DNA from 2 places in the Candidatus Accumulibacter cognatus genome. Region 2 is predicted to be linked to the other one. Evidence: riboswitches for the same ligand, from Rfam matches in the RefSeq annotation. Region 2 holds a riboswitch; the other holds the start of a gene.

Region 1 (7,802 bases), on a different contig from region 2:
CGTTCGAGAGCTCGCCAGCCGAGGTGTTCACTTGTGCGATCGTCGCCGACAATTTGGCGAGTGTATTATTGACGCTCGCCTGCAGGGCGCCAAAGTCGCCCTGATATTCGGCGTCGATGCTCTGGCCGAGATCACCCCGTTCAACCGCCGCCATGACCCGCTTGACGTCGTTGATCGGGTCCACCACTGCGTCCATCGTGCGGTTGAGTCCTTCGATGATGTTGCGATATTCACCCTGGTGCCTGGCCGCATCGACACGCGTCTCCAGCCGGCCTTTCGCCGCTGCGGTCGACAGCGCGCCGGCATCGCTGATCATCGCGTGCACTGCCTCCTTGACCATCATCACGGCACGAAACACGGCCCCGGCTTCATCTCGCCCGGTCGTATCGAGCTTGAAGTCGAAGTCACCTGCCGCCATGCGGCCGGAAACTTCGACAACCGAATTGAGCGGACCCGAAATCGAACGCGAAATCGCCCAACCCATGGCCGTCAATAGCGCCAGCAAGGCCAGTGAAATTGATACCAACTGGATCAGGACGCGGCGGAAGACAACATCGACATCGTCGATGTAGATGCCGGTGCCGATCACCAGATTCCATGGCGCAAACAGCTCCGCATGACCGATCTTGGGCGAAGCGGCCTGCGTGCCCGGTTTGGGGAAGTCATATGCGACATAACCGCCTCCAGCCTTGGCGACGCTGATCAGCTCCCGGATCAGGTATTTGCCATTGGCATCCTTGAGGTCAATCTTGTTGGTTCCCTCAAAGTCGGGACTGGCCGGCATCAGATAGAAGAGTCCTTCAGGATCGAAGACGAACAGATAATTGCCCCCTTCGTAGCGCATGTGGCGCAGGGCATCGAGCGCGGTGTTCCTGGCATCCTTGTCGGAAAGCTTGCCGGTAGCCGACAGTTGATGATAGTGCTTGAGAACTCCGATCCCCGCCTCGACCAGGCTCTTGATCCGCTGCTTGCGGTCTTCGAGCATGTTGTCGTGGATCGAAACCAGCGACACCGTGCAGAAGAGCAACAGGCCAATCGCCGTGAGACCTCCCCAGAGCAGGTTGCGTGTGCTGACCTTCATCGACCGTAACCAGTTCATCTTTCACCTCGACATTCTGAATAATTGGACAAGAAATGATGCCCGCAGGCGTTTGCTGCCGCCGGAAACGAGCCGTGCTGGTGCCGTCGATCAATTCTTCGCATGCTTGCTCTGGCCAGCGCCCGCGCAAAGCCTTACCAGTGCCTGCACATCGAGGATCATGCCGACCTCGCCGTTGCCGATGATCGTGCAGCCCGACACTGCCGGCGCTTCGGCAAACAAGGGGCCGAGCGGCTTGATCACCGTCTGGCACTTGCCATGAATGCGATCGACGACCAGACCCGCCTGTCGGCTGCCGTAACGGACGACAATGACGCGCGGTCGAGGGTGCCGTGGCCCCTGTTCATCGAAGAGCTCGCGCAGGCGAATGAAGGGCAGCGCCTGCTCACGCAGTTCTAGGTATCCCCGATCGCCGACATCCGGCGGTAGTTCGATGCACTCGACGACCATGTCGAGCGGGATGATGAAGTGCGAACTGCCGACGCCGACGTGAAAGCCGTCGATGATCGCCAGCGTCAGCGGCAGACAAAGGCGCATGGTCGTGCCTTGGCCTGGCACCGACTCGATGTCGAGCGTGCCGCGCAAGGCTTCGATATTGCTGCGCACGACATCCATCCCGACCCCGCGGCCGGAGAGACTGGTCACTTTTGCTGCCGTCGAAAACCCCGGTGCGAGAATCAGCCGATAGACCTCCTGATCGGAAAGATGGGCATCCGGAGCGACCATGCCATTCTCGATCGCCTTCTTCAGGATGCGATCACGATCGAGGCCGCCGCCATCGTCACTGACTTCGATATTAATGCTGCCGGACTCGTGATAGGCACGCAGTTCGACCGTACCGCGTGCCGGCTTGCCATGCGCCATGCGCGTTTCGGCCGGCTCGATGCCATGGTCGATCGAGTTGCGCACCAGGTGCATCAACGGGTCGCCGATTTTGTCGACCATCGACTTGTCGAGTTCGGATTCGGCGCCCCGGACACGCAACTCGATATCCTTGCCCAATTCCCTGGAAACGTCGCGAACGACGCGCGGAAAGCGGGAGAAAACCTCGCCGATGGCGACCATGCGCAAACGCAGGGTCATGTCGCGGATGTCCTGGACGAGCGACAGCAGCACTTCCGCCGATTCCTGAATGTCGGGTCGCTGGATGCGACTGATCTGCAGATGGGTCCCGACGCCGGCGATGACCAATTCGCCGACCCGGTCGATCAGTGCATCCAGCCGATCGGAAGGAACCTTGACGATCCGGGCTTCGCTGCTGCGTTTTTCCTCGACGCGCTTCTGTTGGTCGGCGGCCGCCTCGACGACCTGCGGCGGCACCGCTCCCTGTCCGACCAGGATCTCGCCGATACGGGCATGCGGCTCCTGGTTCTTCTGCATCGCCAGCGCTACTGCCAGTTCGTTGGCGGTCACTGAACCGCAGGCCAAGAGCATCTCGCCGATGCGCTCGGCATCATGATGGTGGGATTCGATCAGCGCGAGGTAGGCCGAAATCTGGCTCTGCGGCGGCACGATGACGATCTGCGAGCCCTCCCGGATGAAATCGAAGACGCCTTCGATTTCTGCCTTGCTGGCATCACTCGCCAGGGCCACTTCAAAGCCCAGATAGCAGATCTCGGGGTCTGCGGCGGCAAACTCCGGTACGGCATCGACAACCGTTTCAACATGCAGCAGCTTGCCGTACTGGGAGAGGTAATTGATGAAGGCCAGTGGGTCCATGCCGTCCTGCAATACCTGCCTGCCCGGGCGAAGCGAGATATGCCAGTGATCCGGGCCCATCGCGCCACCGCCGCCAGCACTGGTCGCGGCCCCGGAGGAATGCGGTTCGGCTGCGGGCGTTGCCATGACGGCGCCGTTGCCAGTTCCGAGAACGGCCTGCAGGCGCGACAGCAATTGGTCGCTACGGGCGACCGGAACCTCGGTGTTCTCGGCGATCGCGGCAATCAGGTTGGCGATGTGGTCCTGGCAGGCGAGCAGCAGACTGATCAGATCGCTGTCGAATTGCAGTTTGCCGTTGCGCAGGCGATCGAGGACATTCTCGACGACGTGTGCGAAACGCACCACCTCGTCAAGACCGAACAGGCCGCCAGAGCCCTTGATGGTATGCGCGCAGCGAAAAAGGGCGTTCAGGTCGTCTTCCAGGCTGCTGCCGTCCTCTGCACGCAGCAGGATTGCCTCCATCTCGGCGAGGAGTTCCCTGGCCTCTTCCATGAAGGTTCCGAGTGCCTGCGCGAGGTCTTTGGCGGCGTCGTTCATGGCATGTTCCTCGCCGATTCCGTCGCCGAAATGAACAGGGGATCACCCAGCATGCCGCCGAGATTGGCCAGATCGATCAGGCGCAGAACGCACGGCGGATGATTGACGAAGCGCACGTGCTTGCCCGGATTGCGTTTGGCGATCAGCATCAGTTGCAGACCGGCCGTATCGATCTCGGCAATGCCGCCCAGATCGATCTCGATTTCGTCGATACCGTGCATGACCTCCGCCAGTTCGGCCTTGATTCCGGCGACTTCATAGATGGTCAGTTCTCCGTCCAGAGTCAGCCGTGCCGTTTTCCCGCTGCGCTCGATAACCAGGCTCATCGCCACTTCACATCATCAACAGTCTGGAAACCGCCGCCAGCATCTGCTGAGGCTGGAAAGGCTTGACCACCCAGGCCTTGGCACCGGCCTCCTGGCCGGCCTTCTTCTTCTCCTCATTGCCTTCAGTGGTCAACATGATCACCGGAACGAAGCGATAGGCGGCGTTCTTTTTCATTTCCCGGACAAAGGTGATGCCATCCATGTTGGGCATATTGACATCGCTGATCACCAGATGCACCTTCTGCCCCATCAGTTTGGCCAGCGCGTCCTTGCCATCGCAGGCCTCGATCACCTCAAAACCGCCGCCCTTGAGCGCCATGCTGACGACCTGCCGCATCGAAGCGGAATCGTCGACGACCAGGATGGTCTTGCCCATGTCGATCTCCCATTGTCCAGGTTAGAAAAAGGTGATTTCACTCGCCGCCACCTGTCCCTGTGCAGCCGGGTGTCGCGTGTCGTGCTGTTCGAGCGTGGTATAGGTTTGTTCGAGTTCAGCAACCCATTTCTGCACGTCGAAAGGTTCCGGTGTCTGGCCGCATGCGATGCGTGCCTCTTCCGCACGTGTGCGCGCCAGAAGACGCTCGATATCCTGGCAAACCGCGCTCAGAATCTGGCTCATACGATCCTGGAATTGCAGATGCACGAGTACCGCTTCGACCTTTTCGCGGACGCTCTGACTGCCTTCTGCCATGTGCTGCGACGAATCGCTGAGTCCTTGCACGACGCTGCGGAATCGTTCCAGTACGGCGACCATGGTCGCGTCCGAACTGGCCATCAGTGACTCGTTCTGGCGTGACATTTGGCCGGCGGAAAGCAGCGCTGACCCGGTCGCCGCGTTGACCGTCTCGACCTTATCCCCGATCTGCTTGGCAAGCGATCCCGACTGGTCCGAGAGCTTGCGCACCTCATCGGCAACGACGGCAAAACCACGCCCGGTCTCACCGGCCCGCGCTGCTTCGATCGCCGCGTTGAGCGCCAGCAGATTGGTCTGTTTGGCGATCTCGGCAACTCCGCTGGCCATGCGCTTGAGATCGGCGCTCACTTCCGCCAGGTTCTCGAATTCACGGAGCATCGGCTTCTGGGCGTCGAAAGCGTCCTTGAGACGGTCAAGCATCGAAGCCAATTCGCTACGTGCCCGTTCGATCACCGCGACCACGCCAGCCGCTGCTTCACGGTCGCGGGTATCGAGCATGACGCCCAACTGGTTCAGAATGGCCGCGAAGTCACTGGTCAATGCGTTGCCCGCGTTCTCGGTTTGTCGGCGTGCGATCGCGATATGCTCGGCCCAGCGTACCAGTGAAGCGGCAGCCACCTGATGCAGGCTCTTCGTATAGGGGGTGATGGCCGGCTGCGCCGCCTCGGTCCGGACGTGTTTGGCGGCAGACTGGTCGACAGCGATCCGGATCGCACGACGCTCCCAATAAGAGGCGCCCGCGGCAAGCACCAGCAGAGCCAGTGTCCACACAAGAGCGACGGCCAGCGGCATCTCACTCTTCCAGACCAGCAGACCGCCGGCAACGGCGGCAATAAACAGCGGGGCAGGGCCGACAGGAAGCATCTTTGATGATCGGTCTTGCATGAGATCCTCCCGTTCTTGCATGAGATCCTCCCGTGAGTGATTTAAGCACTAGGCAACGGCGGATCGGAGCAGATGCCGGAACAGGCGTTCCGGCATAGGGCAACCCAGCCACCCTCCCGGACTTCAGGTTAGGGCCTGCAGCTTTGCGTCCGGGACTTTCGTCCCGTTTGCCATTCAACTCATGTGAACATACATGAACCAACAAGCAAACTATATGTATTTTGGCACACTTCCCTGGTACTCATCAGTCATTATATATCGATAGACCAAAACGCAGCGCAGACCAACGCATCGGCCGTCCAAAGGCTGACGGGCAACGAATGCCAGGGAACTGTCAGGCAACAAACTCATCAGACAAGGTGCCGCAGCCAACAGTTTCTGTTACGCTTCTGGCGCAAGAACTGGGGGTCTCAATCACCAACCTGGATGCGAGTGCCGTCATGCCACCATTACCGCAAAGTGCCATCGGCAACCTGGCCGACCTTGAGGAAGGACAGATCGCACTCTCGGGATTTGTCGTTCAGCATGATAACGGCTTGTACGTCCGGCGCGCGCGACTCGAATCGGCGACGGCTTTTGCTGATTTCGTTAACCGCGTGGTCGCCTCAGGCCTGTACTTTCGGGGACTGGATTACCCACAGTTCCTGGCCCTGCTTTATGACGATCTTATCGGTCGTCACGACGATGCCGACGAGGAAATTTTCCTGGCTGCCGACATCACAGCTTTCCGGGCAGAGCGCCAGGCGCTCTACAAGCCCTGCAAGATAACCCCTGGCGAAGCGTCCTATCTGTTCGAACCGCTGTATTGCGACGCGGAGGGTGATCTGGCCCTGATCGATCAGGGCAATCACCCTGCGCATTCTGCCAAGGGGCAGCAGTCGTCCGAGACACGCATCTACCTCGACATCGATGAATTCATCGCCGCGGCGTGGGCCAAGGGAGTGCGTTTCGGCATCGACGTCGCAGCCGTGTGTGAAGGCATCGAACTCGACAAACCGGAACAGCGGGTGGTCGCTCTCAACCGGCCATACGTCCCCGGCAAGGATGCCGAAATCGTCGAGTTGGCCCCTGGGCTGCACCGCAATAACGCACCGCGGCGGCTGTTTGGTGATCGGGTCGATCTGCGACAGTTCGAAACGCGTTACCCACAGGTCGCTGCCGGCCTGCGTCTGGTGAAAAAAATCCCGCGCCAGGCTGGGATGGATGGGCGCGACATTACTGGCATTGCGCTGCCGGCATCACTGCCCAAGGATTTCGATCTGCAGACGCTGGCCGGTCCCGGCACCCATGTCATCCGGGAAAAGGACGGCGAATACCTGCTGGCGTCGGTCTGCGGCTTTCTCAATATCGATCTGCGCAGCAATCAGTTCTCTGTGACCGACAAGATCATCAGCCATGAAGGCGTGAGTTTACGCACGACCGGCGACCTCTTGCTGACCGGCGAGGAGTATGAACAACATGGCGAGATTCAGGAGAAACGCATCGTCCGGTGCCGCAGCATCACCGCTTACGCCGATGTCTTCGGGAACATCATTTCCAGCGGCGGTCGCGTCTGTCTGAAACGGAATCTGATCGGTGGGAGCGCCAGCAATGATCATGGGGACATCATCGTCGAAGGACGCGCCTCCGGATCGACACTGATTGCGCAGAATGGCTGCATCAGGGTGCAGCACGTGGACAACTGTGTGATCCTGGGTCATCAGGTGGTCGTCGGGCAGGCGAGAAACTGCGATATTGTTGCCGACGAATTGACTGTCGAGGTCTCGGAAGCCTGTGCTCTGGCTGGCAGGAACCTCCACCTCGGTCTTGCCCGTTCCTACCGGGAACTCGAAAACGTATTGTTGGTGCTGTTCCCCGATCTGTCGTCTTATGAGGCACGGATCGCCACCCTGCAGCAGAAGCGTGCCCTGCTGGAGAAAGCGATGGCTGATTCCCGCGCCAAAATCGATGCCTTGCGTGGCGAGAAGGATGTGACCCGCTACCTGTTGGTCGGCGGCAAACTGCGCCGCCATGAACTGACACTGAACGCGGAACAGCAACTGAGTTGGCGCCGACTCTCGGAACGGGTCGCACCGGCCCTGCGGGCGCTCTCGCAACTGTCCGACCTGATCAAGGAACAGGACGCGGAGTGGCATGCACTGGAGACACAAATCAACGAGGTCGTCGCTGCCCGGGAGCAGTCCTGTAACGGTTTGGCATGCACCGTCGATCGTATTGAGGGGGAGACGAGAATCAATGCCATGTTGGTTCGATTGGCCGATCCACCGCTCAGCGATCTGCCACACAAGGACTTGAAAGCGCGCCTACGGAGAACCGATGCGGCCACCAAACGGCTTTTCGGCGGCTCGACCGGAAGTTTTTCCTGGGTCTACAGTTGATCACCGACTAATGATGAGGCGACCTGCCTGCCGCATCGGAAAGCCTAGCCCTCGGCGATTCGCCTGCTGATGTGTTCAAGGGCCTCCTCGATCTGATCGATCAGGATCAGGCAAAGATCGCCTGCCCGCACTTCGGCCAGCGCACTGTCGATGGCCAGGAACTC
Region 2 (7,802 bases):
CATGATCTCGGTTTCGGGAATGCCCGTGGTTTCATGGCGGAGTTCCGGATGCGCATCGAGGCGCTCGCGCATTTGCCGGAAGGTCCACCCTTCGATGAAGGCCAGTTCCGCCTGCGTGAAGTCGCCACGGGTCAGTTTCCTCAACAGTTGCAGTTGCGTCACACCGTGGGCGATTTCGTAACTGCCGGCCTTGATCGAAGATTCGACGCCCAGCATCCTGGCGAGCAGGATCAGCGCCCAGGGATCGAGTTCGATACCAGCCGCAGCAATTTCACGGGTCGCGGCGCGGAGGCTGCTGCCGGGCGTGATCGTGAAATCGACCGTCGTGCGCTCCAGACTGATCGGCGTCAGCAGCACGCTGGCGAACAGCGCGCTCAACAGCACGCACACCACCACAAAAAAAACGACCAAGCGATAGAGGATTTTGCGCATCAATCCTGCGCAACCGGCAGGCTGCGGGGCGGGAACGAGGGAATGGACCTAGAGTGGCTCTATAATAGCCGAAACGCCCTGCCCTGAACCGGACCCGCGGGCTGCGGATCGCCGACCGCGGGTGAAGGCCACGGACCAGAGGCTTTGACGCTCAAGATTTCATGGAAATGAGGCAACAATGAACTCGATCTGGCAGGACATTCTGGGATCTTCCGGCGCACACATCGAAAACGGTTTGCTCAACGATTTTGGCGATGCCGCCACAGAACTGGCGGCGGCGGCTACGACGACCATCGTTGCGCCCATGGCCCACCTCGGTGTGATCAGGGTCAGCGGCCCTGAAGCCACCACTTTTCTGCATCATCAATTGACCAGCGACGTCAAGCATCTAGCGAGTGACGCTGCGCAGTATTCGGCCTGGTGCTCGGCCAAGGGGCGGATGCTCGCCAGCTTCCTGATTTTCCGCGTCGGCCCCGACTATCAGTTGCAACTGTCCGCCGATCTGCTGCCGGCAATCCACAAGCGTCTGCAGATGTTCGTTCTACGCAGCAAGGTGAGCATCGTTGACCCGTCTGGCGATTGCGTACTGATCGGGATCGCCGGTCCGCAGGCCGAGGCGGTACTGCAAACCGTCCTGCTGCCAGTCCCCGCAAGTCCCTTGAACACCGCTGTTTTCGCGGCTGGGGCCGTGATCCGCCTCGATGGCCACCGTTTCGAAATTCTCGTCCATTGCGACACCGCCCCGACGCTGTGGCAGGAACTGCGCACACAGGCCCGACCGGTTGGCACCGCTGTCTGGCAATGGCTGGATATTCAGGCCGGCGTGCCGCTGATCAGCGAGCGCACCAGAGAGGAGTTCGTTCCGCAAATGGCGAATTTCGAGCAACTCGGAGCGATCAGTTTCCATAAGGGCTGTTATCCCGGCCAGGAAATCGTCGCCCGCACGCAGTACCTCGGCAAGGTCAAGCGCCATCTCTACCGTGCCCACTCGACCACGCCGATGGCGGCCGGCGATGCGATCTTCTCGCCGTCGAGTCCCCAGCACCATTGCGGCATGATAGCCAACGCCGCACCGGCGCCGTCGGGTGGCTACGATGCCCTGGCGATCGTTCAGGAGAACTTCGTCGGCGCCGGGAATCTGGAACTCGGTGCTCCGGGGGGTCCGCGCCTTGATCTTCAGCCGGTGCATCGCGCCATCACTACGCCTTGAGCGCAGGCCGCGATGTGCCTGATTGTCCTCGCCTGGCAGGCGCACCCCGACTATCCGCTGGTCGTCGCCGCCAACCGCGACGAGTTCTTCGCCCGCCCTGCAGCGCCCGCCGCTTTCTGGCAGGAAGCCCCGCAGGTGCTCGCCGGGCGTGACCTCGAGGCCGGCGGTACCTGGCTGGGCGTCAGTCGTGCGCAACGTTTCGCCGCCCTGACCAACTATCGTGAGGGCGGCAAACAGGACCCCGCTGCACGCTCGCGTGGTGCACTGGTGGCCGATTTCCTGACCGGCAACGCCAGTCCGGCGGCGTACCTGGCCGGGATCTCGGCCGCCGCCGCCGACTACAACGGCTTCAACCTGTTCGTTGGCGACGACCAGTGCCTGGGCTATTTCAGCAACCGTGGTGACGACCAGCCGCGCTGGCTGGAGCCTGGCCTCTACGGCCTCTCCAACCACCTCATCGACACGCCCTGGCCGAAGCTGGCCAGCGCCAAGGCGACCTTTGCTGCGGCCCTGTCAGGACTGCCGGCGTCGGCGCCGTTCTTCACGCTGCTCGCCGACCAGGAGATCGTCCCCGATGCCCACCTGCCCGAAACCGGCGTGCCGCTCGAATGGGAGCGTATCCTCTCGGCGGTCTTCGTTCGCTCCGAAAACTACGGCACGCGCGCCTCGACGCTGCTCAGCAGGCACCGCGACGGGCAGACCACGCTGATCGAGCGAAGTTTCGATGTCGACGCCCGGGTCACCGGCGAGGTCTGCGAGCGCTTTCAGTCCTCTAGGATATCGACCGGCGTGTAGGGCGGCACCAGATCGAACAGTTCGACAATGTCGGCGTTGCGCATGCGAATGCAGCCGATCGATCCGGGGCAGCCCATCGGCGTCGTATCCGGGCTGCCGTGGATATAGACGTAACGGCGCATGGTATCGACCCGGCCCAACCGATTTCGACCGGGTTCGCATCCGGATAACCAGAGGATGCGCGTGAGAATCCAGTCTCGCTGCGGAAATCGTTCGGCAAGTTCCTTGCCATAGATCTCGCCAGTCGGCCGGCGGGCGGAAAAAACGGTGTTCACAGCTTCGCCGGTACCAATCTTGGCGCGGATCAGGTGCCTGCCGCGCGGCGTGCAGAAACTGCCCGACACTTCCCCCGGACCATTTTTTGCGGTGGACACCGGATAGCAACGCAGCACCTGTCCGGAGTCGTCGGAGAGGGTCAACGTCTGTCTTCTGATGGAGATCTCGATGTGCATGCTCACTCGCGGCTACGCCGTGCTGCAAAAAACCCGGACAGCAACTGCCCGCATTCGTCGGCCAGGACGCCGCCGACGACCGCTGTGTGATGGTTGAGGCGCGGTACTGCAAAGAGGTCGACGACACTGCCATGCACACCGGTCTTGGGATCGCGCGCACCGTAGATCAGCCGGGCAATGCGTGCCTGCAGCACCGCGCCGCCACACATCGCGCAAGGTTCAAGCGTCACGAACAGCTCGCAGCCGGGCAAACGGTAGTTGTGCAGATTGCGCGCGGCGTCGCGCAGGGCGGCGATTTCGGCGTGCGCCGTTGGATCGTTTTCGCCGATCGGCGAATTGAAACCGCGTCCGACGATCACCCCATCACGAACCACCAGCGCGCCAACCGGGACTTCGCCGAGGCATTCGGCGGCTCGCGCCAGGGAAATCGCCTCGCGCATGAAAAATTCGTCGTTCATCGATGGCATTCTACTGCAGCACAGAGGCAGGCTGCTGAGAATGCCTCGATCTGAAACCGACGACATCCCCTGACGAAAGGCGAGCATTGGTACCCAGCGACCGCTGAACGTACTGCTGCGACCCCTTCACCGCTCGCCAATCCATTCGATCAGAGAACCGCAGTGTTCGTATGCAGGCTCTCTTGATTCAGCATCAGCTCCTGAGCCACTTGCGCAGCATGTGGTCGAAAACGATGAAAAGAATCATGCAGGCCATGAGAGCGAAGCTGGCGTTGGCAAACCCGTCGAAAAACTGGGGCGAGGCAACGGGCGATGCTTCCTTGATCGAGTAATGATACGACGCGCCCGCAGCCGACAGACTACGTTCTGCCACCTGTCCGTAGGCTTCCTGGATATTCGCCGCCGCCAGTTTCATGGTCTCGGTTCCGCCAGGAGTTTCGATCGTCGCGATATAGGTTTTCATGGTTTCCTCAGACTCTCAACGCATACCATACATGGCATCAGAAGTGGTCAGTGTTGTTGCGCCATACAGTCGGCATCAATTCAACAAGGCCGTTGCTGCCCTCTCTTACGAGAGCCATGTTTCAGCTGTGGGAAGGAAACCAAGTACCCGCACGAATGTGCCTGGAGCGAGGTAACCCAGCCACCCTCCTGTCATTCCAGGTTAGGGTCTGCAGCTTTGCGTCCGGAGCTTTCACCCCGTTTGCCATTTGTCTCGTGAAGCCATTATATGTCTGGACCGCAAACCTGCCGTGAAAATTCTCACGCACGCACGCAGGTAATTACTTGCTCAACAAGCCCATTCGTCCAGGGCCAACACGATGCCACCTTCCCCGAGCGCCTGTTCACCTACAACTACCGGCTCTACGACCGCTATCGTCGCCCGGTCGCCAGCCTGGCCGTGCTGGCCGATGACCGCGAAAGCTGGAAACCCACCCACTACGGCTACCAACTGTACGGCCGCGAGGTCGGCATCCACTTCCCAACGGTCCAGATCCTGGACTACGCCCGCCAGATCGAAGCCTTGCTGGAAGATCCCAATCCCTTCGCCCTGGTCACTGCTGCGCACCTGTTCACCCGCAGAACGAGGGGGTGACCTGGAACAGCGGTACGCGGCAAAATGGCAACTGGCCAAGCTGCTCTACGAACGCCACTGGGACAAGCAGCGCATCATCGATCTGTTCGGCGTCATCGACTGGCTGATGCGATTGCCGAACGAATTGGAGCAACGACTTCTGCAAGAAGTCTACACACGGGAAAGGAACGTCACCATGCCCTACATCACTTCTGCCGAACGCTTTGGAATTGAAAAAGGACGACAGCAGGGACTGCAGCAGGGGCTGCAGCAGGGCGAAGTCGCCCTGCTGCAGCGCCAACTCTCGCGCCGGTTTGGTCCCCTGCCTGACGCTGTCCGCGACCGACTGACCAGCGCAAGCATCGATCAATTGGAAATCTGGGCGATCAGGGTACTGGATGCCGAATCGTTGAACGAAGTCTTCGATCAGCGAGAGTAGCCCGTAGCCCGGATGGAATGACAGTGAATCGAAACTGGGGAATACCGCATCTCAAACCACCCTGCAACTCGTCAGCGGTTCCGCCTGACGAAGGAAGACGGGGGGATCATGAAATTTTATCAATGCGTTATTTCAAGACCTCGCTGCCTGCTCTCGCTGCCGAACATCTACCACGGAAAAAGCACATGACCACGGTTCAGATCACATTACCCGACCAACTTTCACAGGAAGCCCAGCGCGCTGGGCTGCTGTCGTCGACCCAACTGGAACGTTGGTTGCGCGAGCAACTCAAGATCCAGCGCATCGATGAATGGTTTGCGACAATGGACCGCATGGCATCCAGGAGCGAGCCGATCGTGCTGAAAGCCCCGGTAGGGGCGGGAAGAGAACATTGCACGGAGTTTAAAAATCCGACAGCCGGAATCAGAATGCTCGGGGGCTGCCATTCAAGTGGAGTAGGTTGGGCTGAGGTACGAAGCCCAACAGCCAAGATGGTTACCCTGGATCGTTGGGCTTCGTACCTCAGCCCAACCTACGGTCTACGGGCTTTTGCCGCCCGTTCCGCTCGGCACGGGGAAGTCCCTTTCATTCGTCATTAGCACTCATCATGGTGTTGCGCGGGCTATTTTCGGCACTATTGCTTGTCACAAGCCTATTGGCTTTCATTTTCGGAACGTATATCGCGCTCAATACAGAGTCTCCTCCAATCATGCGGCGTCTTCATCACACTGCATTGGTTGAGGAAGCATCTGCTTTCGTAAACCACCATGCCGCTCATCATGGCCGCATGCCCACGACCAAAGAATTCGAATCATGGGCTATTCGCAGATGGGGAGAAGATTTCTACTTCAGTTACTCCAGCCCTTCAGACGCTTCTCAAACGAATTACACGTTTGAATTTCTGGAGGGCGATTGCAGGGTTAAGTGGAGGCTTGACCTACCCGGCATGGTTGAGGTCTCGGCAGCCGACTACTTTCTTGCGGGAAGTCAGCTATCCGACCTGCTCCTATTCTTCGGCATTGGCTTAGCAACACTTCTGGTTGCCGTAGTGCTTGTGTTATAGGCGGAAGTGGGTCACACACACGGGGTCTTGAAATCACGCATGCGTGATTTCAAGACCCCAGCAGTGCGTTTCCGGGTGCCAATCCACAGACTTCTCCGGTGGCGGAAATACCGCTGGAAGCCCGGCCAGAGCTGGAAATCGGGCTGCGGCGCAGGTGCAAGAAGATCGAACACCTGGGGTCTGCGCGCTCGCGGCTCTGCGGTCAACCGCTGCTGCAGGCGGCCTACGTCGAATTCCCGGTGCACTGGCACGCATGCGCCACTTCAGGAGTCCAGCGTTCTGCGGAGGGGCCGGGTGCGACCTGGCTCAACTACTTGCTCAACAACCTCATCCCACGCTCCAGCCCATCGAGCGTCAGCGGGAACATCCGCCCCCCCATCAGGTTGTAGATCAGCGAGGTCGATTGCCGGTATGGCCACGACTGTTCCGCCTCGGGGTTGAGCCAGATTGCGTGCGGCCAGGTGTCGGCAAGGCGGCGCAACCAGGTCGCGCCAGGTTCTGCGTTGTGGTATTCGATGCAGCCGTTGGGCTGGATGAGTTCGTAAGGACTCATCGACGCGTCGCCGACGAAGATCAGCTTGTAGTCGTTGCCGTATTTGTGCAATACGTCCTGGGTGGCGATGCGCTCGCTGTGGCGACGTCGATTATCCTTCCACAGACGGTCATAGACGCAGTTGTGGAAATAGTAGTGTTCGAGGTGCTTGAACTCGCTGCGGCAGGCCGAGAAGAGTTCTTCGCAGACGCGGATGTGGTCGTCCATCGAGCCGCCGATGTCGAGGAACAGCAGCACCTTGACGGCGTTGTGACGTTCCGGGCGCATGTGCAGGTCGAGCCAACCGGCGTTGCGCGCGGTGCCGGTGATCGTGCCTTCGAGGTCGAGTTCATCAGGCGCGCCCTGGCGGGCAAAACGGCGCAGGCGGCGCAGCGCGACCTTGATGTTGCGCGTGCCGATTTCGATGCGATCGTCGAGGTTGCGGTATTCGCGCTTCTCCCAGACCTTGACCGCCGAGCGGTTCTCGCTCCTGCCGCCGACGCGGATTCCTTCGGGATGCGTGCCGCCGTGTCCAAACGGCGAGCTGCCGCCGCTGCCAATCCATTTGTTGCCGCCGGAATGCCGCTCCTTCTGTTCGGCGAGGCGCTGTTTGAAGGTTTCCATCAGCTTGTCCCAGCCGAGTTTTTCGAGTCTGGCGCGTTCGGCGTCGCTCAGATGCTGCTTGACCGCCTGCCGCAGCCACTCTTCGGGGATCAATACGTCCATCCCCGGCAGCGCCTCGACTCCCTTGAAGTACTCGCCGAACGCGCGGTCGAACTTGTCGAAATGGGTCTCGTCCTTGACCAGGGCGGCACGCGACAGCACATAGAAGTCGTCGATGCTCTGCTCGATGACATGCTGCTGCAGCGCTTCGAGTAGGGTCAGAAACTCCTTGATCGAGACCGGCAAGCGGCTCGCCTTGAGGTGCAGGAAGAAGTCGATCAGCATCGTCGCTGCCCGAGTAGCCTCAGCGGTTCTGACGCGCCATGAAAATCAGGCGCTCGAAGAGGTGTACGTCCTGTTCGTTCTTCAGCAGCGCGCCATGCAGCGGCGGGATCGCGGACTTCTGATCCTTGCTGCGCAGCACTTCCGGCGGAATGTCTTCGGCCAGCAGCAGCTTGAGCCAGTCAAGCAGTTCCGAGGTCGAGGGCTTTTTCTTCAGGCCCGGAATCTCGCGCAGTTCGAAGAAGACCTCCAGTGCTTCGCGCAGCAGCGTCGGTTTCAGGCCAGGGAAGTGCACGTTAACGATCCTGGTCATCGTCTCCTTGTCGGGAAAGCGGATGTAATGGAAGAAACAGCGGCGCAGGAAGGCGTCGGGCAGTTCCTTCTCGTTGTTCGAAGTGATG

Evidence for each region. A riboswitch is a leader RNA that binds a small molecule or an ion and turns the genes downstream of it on or off. The one in region 2 is predicted to bind cyclic di-GMP.
Region 1: it holds a riboswitch for cyclic di-GMP, as region 2 does, so the genes downstream of both, AW06_RS13705 (methyl-accepting chemotaxis protein) here and AW06_RS09975 (hypothetical protein) in region 2, are expected to answer to the same signal.

The regions. Positions count from the first base shown of each region.
Region 1 is NZ_JDST02000071.1:20,218-28,019, reverse strand. Features, by position in the region: gene AW06_RS21485 (cache domain-containing protein) at 1-1,099, opposite strand, end outside; gene AW06_RS13720 (chemotaxis protein CheA) at 1,190-3,355, opposite strand; gene AW06_RS13715 (STAS domain-containing protein) at 3,352-3,681, opposite strand; gene AW06_RS13710 (response regulator) at 3,689-4,057, opposite strand; gene AW06_RS13705 (methyl-accepting chemotaxis protein) at 4,079-5,239, opposite strand; cyclic di-GMP riboswitch class I at 5,356-5,442, opposite strand; gene AW06_RS13700 (flagellar assembly protein A) at 5,701-7,638, shown strand; gene cphA (cyanophycin synthetase) at 7,683-7,802, opposite strand, start outside.
Region 2 is NZ_JDST02000051.1:753-8,554, reverse strand. Features, by position in the region: gene mltG (endolytic transglycosylase MltG) at 1-432, opposite strand, end outside; gene AW06_RS09995 (folate-binding protein YgfZ) at 611-1,642, shown strand; gene AW06_RS09990 (NRDE family protein) at 1,655-2,437, shown strand; gene AW06_RS09985 (L,D-transpeptidase) at 2,407-2,889, opposite strand; gene tadA (tRNA adenosine(34) deaminase TadA) at 2,892-3,347, opposite strand; gene AW06_RS09975 (hypothetical protein) at 3,541-3,810, opposite strand; cyclic di-GMP riboswitch class I at 3,978-4,065, opposite strand; gene AW06_RS20350 (hypothetical protein) at 4,078-4,443, shown strand; gene AW06_RS09970 (DUF4351 domain-containing protein) at 4,619-4,861, shown strand; gene AW06_RS09965 (hypothetical protein) at 4,984-5,460, shown strand; gene AW06_RS09955 (VWA domain-containing protein) at 6,235-7,404, opposite strand; gene AW06_RS09950 (MoxR family ATPase) at 7,424-7,802, opposite strand, start outside.